2 linked regions of the Rheinheimera salexigens genome follow. The protein of the gene in region 2 interacts with the protein of the main gene of each other region in a pairwise test. Links are inferred from orthologs where the notes say so. Each region holds a gene or a part of one and is shown on either strand. Other genes may lie near its edges.

Region 1 (3,179 bases), 310 kb from region 2 along the record:
CTAAACCTGGCGAAACAGTATTAGATGTTGCGCTACGCAATGGCATTTCTATTGAACATGCCTGTGAAAAATCCTGTGCCTGTACCACTTGCCATATTATTGTTCGCGAAGGCTTTTATTCATTAAAAGAAAGTGATGAATTAGAAGACGATATGTTAGATAAAGCCTGGGGCTTAGAGCCAGAATCTCGTTTAGGCTGTCAGGCAAGAATTGCCGATGAAGATTTAATTGTCGAGATCCCAAAATATACCGTCAATATGGTTAGCGAAGGCTAAACAGTCTGATATTTAGTTAGCCTAATGCTTCGTTATTGCAAATAAAGCCTTATCCCGTGTGGTAAGGCTTTGTTATTTTTACTTAAGATAATTAGCTTAAGTAAAAATTGACAGTATTGGTTATAAAAACAGCTTTTTTACGGCAACAAATAGGTTTTTATTTACTTATAGCGTATAATTTGCCGCCTTAAAATTTATCACCTTATTTATTCATTAACTTTAATCAGGAGCCTATAATGGCCTTAGAACGTACTTTTTCAATTATCAAACCAGATGCAGTTGCTAAAAATGTAATTGGTGCTATTTACAACCGTTTTGAGACTGCTGGTTTACGTATTGTTGCTTCAAAAATGGTTCACTTAAGCCAAGAACAAGCTGAGGGCTTTTATGCTGAGCATAAAGCACGTCCATTTTTTAATGCATTAGTGTCTTTCATGATTTCTGGCCCAGTGATGGTTCAGGTTTTAGAAGGCGAAAATGCGGTACTTAAAAATCGTGAAATCATGGGCGCAACTAACCCAGCTGAAGCGTTAGCCGGTACTTTACGTGCTGACTACGCTGCTAGCATTGATGAAAACGCAGTTCACGGTTCAGACGCTGCGGCATCAGCTGCACGTGAAATTGCTTACTTCTTCACTGAAGCTGAGCTATGTGCACGTACTCGTTAAGATTAACCTCTTAATGAAAATGATTTAAGGGAGCATTGGCTCCCTTAATCTAAGTAGGTGCTTAATCAATACAGTACCTACTTAGAGCAGTATTTTATAGCTATTGTTTATTGTGGTAAGGAGTGCTCGACACATGACTGAGCAACAGAAAAAAATTAATTTACTTGATTTAACGCGCAGCGAAATACAGCAGTTATTTGTTGATATGGGCGAAAAGCCATTTCGTGCCGATCAGGTAATGAAATGGATTTACCACTATTGCGTTGATAATTTTGACGAAATGACCAATATCAATAAAGTATTGCGAGAAAAGCTAAAAAAACGTTGTGAGATTACAGCGCCAGAAGTAGCGATGCAGCAAGAAAGTAGTGATGGCACTATAAAGTTCATTATGCGACTAAGCGGTGGTCAAGAAGTTGAAACGGTGTGGATCCCAGAAAAAGATCGACGCACGTTATGTGTTTCTTCCCAAGTTGGTTGTGCGTTAGATTGCTCATTTTGCTCGACTGCACAACAAGGTTTTAACCGTAATTTAAGCGTGTCGGAAATTATTGGTCAGGTATGGCGCGTCGCTAAAATTATTGGTAGTTATGGCGGTAGCGATGTAAAACCAGTGACTAACGTTGTTATGATGGGCATGGGCGAACCATTGCTTAACTTAAATAACGTGGTACCGGCTATGCAATTAATGCTGGAAGATTTCGGTTTTGGCTTATCAAAACGCCGTGTAACGTTAAGTACCTCAGGTGTTGTACCTGCATTAGACTTATTACGCGAGAAAATTGATGTCGCGTTAGCGATTTCATTACATGCGCCAAATAATGCCTTACGCGATCAATTAGTGCCGGTAAATAAAAAATATCCAATGGAAGAGTTTTTAGCTGCTTCACGCCGTTATGTCGAGGCGTCAAAAGCTAATGACAAGGTTACTATTGAGTATGTTATGTTAGATGGTATTAACGATAGCATGGAGCAAGCGCATGAATTAGCGCATGCTTTAAAAGACACGCCATCTAAAATTAACCTGATCCCATTTAACCCTTATCCTGGGTCGCCTTACAAAAGATCCAGCAATTCACGTATTGACCGATTTAACAAAGTCTTACATGAATATGGCTTTACTGTTATTGTACGTAAAACCCGTGGTGGTGATATTGATGCTGCTTGTGGTCAGTTAGTGGGTGACGTGATTGATAGAACCAATCGCCAGCTTAAAAAGCAAGAGAAAGGACAACCAATCGCGGTGAAATTACTGTCATAATTCAAGGAATGGTCTGTGTTAAAGCGCAAAATTATCGTTAGTATTGCTGCCTGTAGCATCATGCTTGCAGGTTGCGTTTCAGAGCAAACCTATGTTGGAAGCGAAAAGCCGGTGGCGAGTCGCACCTTCGATAATATAGAAGCCGCGCGCACCCGCATTTCACTGGGTCTTAATTATTTACGCCGTGGTGATAATTCCGAAGCTAAATATAATTTAGAACGCGCCCGTAGTTTTGCGCCAAATTCTGCCGAAGTATATAGTGCCTTAGCTTACTATTATGAAAATGTAAGTGAGATAGATCAGGCAGAAGAACATTATTTAATCGCTATTGATAAAGACCCTAACTACGCTGATGCCTATAACAATTACGGCGCCTTTTTATGTCAGTTACATAAGTACGAAGAGTCTGAGCGTTTATTATTAAAAGCGATAAGCCGTCCAGGCTATATTCGAGTGGCAGAAAGCTATGAAAACTTAGCCTTGTGTCAGTTGCAGCAAAATAACTTTCGTAAAACCAAAACCTATCTAGAAAGCTCAATCAATCACAGCAGTACGCGAATTAGTTCACTAGTGTTGGCGTCAGGATTATCTTATGCCATGGGTGAAATGGCAGAAGCTAAAAATCGTTTAGCCAGAATTCAGCGTTTAGGCCGAGTAACTGCTAGAACAGTATTATTAAGTTACTTAATTGCCGATAAGTCCGGTGATACCAGCACCAAAGACAATGCTGAGCAGCTGTTGCTTACGCTGTATATGGGCTCAGCAGAAACCACATTGTTATTGCAAGATAAATTAGCACTCAGTGAATTTGAGCTGTTGCGAGAGCGTTACAAAGAAACGCTAATGTCGAATATAGTAATACCGACAGAAACAACGTCTAACAAAGTCATCCCTCAACCCGTTGCTAATCCGAAATTGAAAATCGTTAGGCGTAAAAACAGCTCAACTGATCAAGCTGAATCTGCAGATGTTATA
Region 2 (3,293 bases):
TTTTATCCGTAAAATCAGGTAAGTAGGGCGAGCCGGCTAATGATGTTAGCACGGTTAAGTTACCGCCAATAATTTCGCCTTGTACCTTACCGCCAGTGATAGTGACAATACGATTTTGCCGTGCAGCTAGTTCATCTTTCGTTTCAATAACATTTTGGTACTGCATTTGTTCGCGTTGAAAAAATACTCGTCTAAACTGATCGGCATTAAAGCTATTCCAGCTGCCGGTACCATTAGGGCCATGAAAGGTAATTAAACCCGTTTGGGCATGAATAGCATTATGTAAGGCAGTAATATCAGAGTAACCCAGTAGCGTTTTAGGATTGTTTTTAATCAGCGCATAATCTAGTAAGGGTAGTACGCGTGCAGCACCAGAACCGCCACGTAAACAAATAATAGCTTTAACCTCATTATCGGCAAACATAGCATTAATATCATTAGCACGTTGTTGATCAGTACCGGCTAAATGGCCACGCCGGGAAGTGAGATGTTGACCTACTTTTACTTTAAGGCCCAGCGCCTGCATCACTTCAGTGGCGATTTGCACATCGAGTAAATTATCGGTGGCTTTAGAGGGGCTTACTAAAGCCACGGTATCACCTGGGTTAAAGGCTATTGGTAATAACTGAGCAGGTGCAGCTAGCGCTTGATTAGATTTGGCGCTGGGTGCGGCAATAACATTGGCACAACTTGCTAAGGGTATAAAACTGGCAGCTACAGCACAGCTTTTAATAAATTGACGTTTATCCATTAGTTATCTCCATTATGTGAATAAAATATACGCGTTTATCAATAGCAGTTTTAAAAATAAATTACAGTATAGCTGAACGGAAAAGCGATAGCTGCCACCGTTTTTGCGAGCGGTAGCAGCTAGAGGGAAGGGGATATAAGCTGTTATTTTTTCGCTTTTTTAGCGGTTTTTTTCTTGGCAACTTTTTTCTTTTTTACCGGCACTTTAGCGGCTTTATGTTTTGGTTTTAATTCTGCAATCACTCGGGCTTTTAAGCGTTGTTCAGTGTAACGCTCAATTTTGGCTAACACTGCCATATCATGGGCTTCAACTAAAGAAATCGCGATACCTTTTTTACCCGCACGACCGGTGCGGCCAATCCGATGAATATAGGTATCGGCAGTGCGCGGTAAGTCAAAGTTAATAACATGGCTAATATCATCCATGTCTAAACCTCGAGCGGCAATATCTGTTGCTAACAATATGGATACACGACCTTGGCTAAAGCGTTCTACAGCTTGCATCCGTTTATCTTGTGGCATTTCACCTTGTAGCCAAGCACAACGTAAACCTGCAGTTTCCAATTGGCCGGTTAAACTGGCTAAACGCTCACGGGTTTTTATAAACACGATGGCTTTGCTGACATCTTCTTGTTTTAATAAGTGGATTAACAATGCCAATTTATGTTGGGCATCATCAGCTAAATGGGTCCATTGGATAATTTTAGCATTTTCTTTACGAGATGGAGTGGCTTCAATTCGTTTAGGCTCTTTTAATGCATGGGAAGCAAAACGCTCTAAAGCAGGGCCTTCTAGGGTTGCTGAGAATAATAAGGTTTGGCGACGACGACGCGCTTCTAAAATAATCCGGTTCATTTCACCGACAAAACCCATGTCTAACATCCGATCCGCTTCATCTAAAATTAGCAGTTCTACTTCATCCGCTTGGAAGCTTTCTTCATCTAGATATTCAGTTAAACGGCCTGGAGTAGCAATTAAAATATCATTGTTTTTTTCTAAGGTATCTTTATGGCTACCATAGTTAATCCCGCCTGTGATCACGCCAACATTTAGCGTGGTATGCTGACTGAAAAATTTAAATTCGTTATAAATTTGATAAGCCAATTCACGGGTAGGTGTCATCACTAACACGCGAGCGAAGCCAGGATCTCTGCGCCCAAAATCCAGTAAGTATTGGATGGCCGGTAATACAAAGGCCAGTGTTTTACCGGTACCTGTTGGCGCGCTGGCTAATAAGTCTAAGCCTTCCAATGCTAATGGAATTGCCATTTCTTGAATCAAAGTCGGTGCTTCGTAGCCACGCACAGATATGGCACGATTTAGCGCATCGTCCAGTTGAAAATCGGCAAAATTCATAACGTATCCTTTAACAAAAAAAGTTGCTAGCCAGTGACAGCAACAACATCAGGTCGTAAACTGGCGACCGGAGGTGCTGATGTCAGCAGGTTTTCAGTGTAAACAGTTTTATATAGCTCATGACCGTTGTGCGATGAAAGTTGGCACTGACGGTTTATTGCTTGGTGCTTGGGCACCGCTTAGCAAAAATAACGTAGTTACTACTAGCGGTAACATCCTTGATATTGGTGCGGGTAGCGGCTTAATTAGTGTAATGCTGGCGCAACGTAGTCAAGGTTTACTGCCTATTACTGCTATCGAACTCGATAGTGCTGCAGCAGAGCAAGCTAAAGAAAATATTAGCGTTAGTCCATGGCCTAATAGTATTCGTTTATTAACGGCGGATATTCTAGCCTATCAGCCTACAGAACGTTACCGTTTAATCGTATCTAACCCACCTTTTTTTCAGCAATCGATGCCGGCTGCGCAGTTAAGCCGACATTTAGCCCGGCATACTGATAGTTTACCCTTTAATCGTTTGCTAGAAAAAGCGGCGACAATGTTAAAGCCTGAAGGTGTATTAGCCTTAATTTTGCCTTATACCGGTATTGAACAATTTATTACCTTAGCCCAAAGCTTAGGCTGGCAGTTGCAACAGCATTGTGTGGTCTTTAGTAAATTGAATAAACCGCAGCGCAGTTTAATTAGCTTTGTGTATGGCATCAGTGACAAGCCGTTACAAAATAGTCAATTACTGATCCACAACCCTGATGGCAGCTACACGGCGCAATATCAGCAACTACTAGGTGATTTTTATTTGAAGTTCCCTAGCTCGTTATAATACTTGAGTGATCTCTTCTAAAATTTGATTTATCCAATCATTTAGCCTCTGATCAGTAAGATCATATTGATTGTCTTCATCTAGCGCTAAACCATAAAACCATTCGCCGTCATCGGTTACTGCTTTAGACGCAATAAAGTCATAGTCAGCTGTAGGCCAAAAGCCAATCCGCTTGGTGGTTTGCGGTGCTATTTCATCATGCAGCATGCCTACTGCATCTATAAACCATTCAGCATAACCGACTTGATCGCCCATGCCATAAATGGCAATAATTTTATCAGTAAGATCAATATCTTTAATCTCTGGCCAATGCGCTTCCCAATCTTCTTGAATTTCACCGAAATCCCAAGTCGATAAACCTAAAATT

Evidence for each region.
Region 1: the proteins of srmB (region 2) and BI198_RS04175 interact in binary tests that used the Escherichia coli proteins (3 or more experiments, as listed by UniProt). The link is inferred for Rheinheimera salexigens from one-to-one orthologs.

What each region holds. Positions count from the first base shown.
Region 1 is NZ_MKEK01000001.1:882,813-885,991, forward strand. The notes cover bases 295-3,140. They hold BI198_RS04175 (bifunctional tRNA (adenosine(37)-C2)-methyltransferase TrmG/ribosomal RNA large subunit methyltransferase RlmN), read left to right. Parts: upstream 295-1,076; coding sequence 1,077-2,204; downstream 2,205-3,140. Other genes in these bases: ndk (nucleoside-diphosphate kinase), read left to right, coding at 512-943; pilW (type IV pilus biogenesis/stability protein PilW), read left to right, coding at 2,220-3,140. Also shown: fdx (ISC system 2Fe-2S type ferredoxin), read left to right, coding at 1-275; more of pilW, read left to right, coding at 3,141-3,179.
Region 2 is NZ_MKEK01000001.1:1,195,758-1,199,050, forward strand. The notes cover bases 1-2,960. They hold srmB (ATP-dependent RNA helicase SrmB), read right to left. Parts: upstream 2,107-2,960; coding sequence 895-2,106; downstream 1-894. Other genes in these bases: BI198_RS05510 (S66 peptidase family protein), read right to left, coding at 1-751; BI198_RS05520 (tRNA1(Val) (adenine(37)-N6)-methyltransferase), read left to right, coding at 2,186-2,926; fldB (flavodoxin FldB), read right to left, coding at 2,921-2,960. Also shown: more of fldB, read right to left, coding at 2,961-3,293. UniProt on the Escherichia coli protein: DEAD-box RNA helicase involved in the assembly of the 50S ribosomal subunit at low temperature. Exhibits RNA-stimulated ATP hydrolysis and RNA unwinding activity. Acts before DeaD.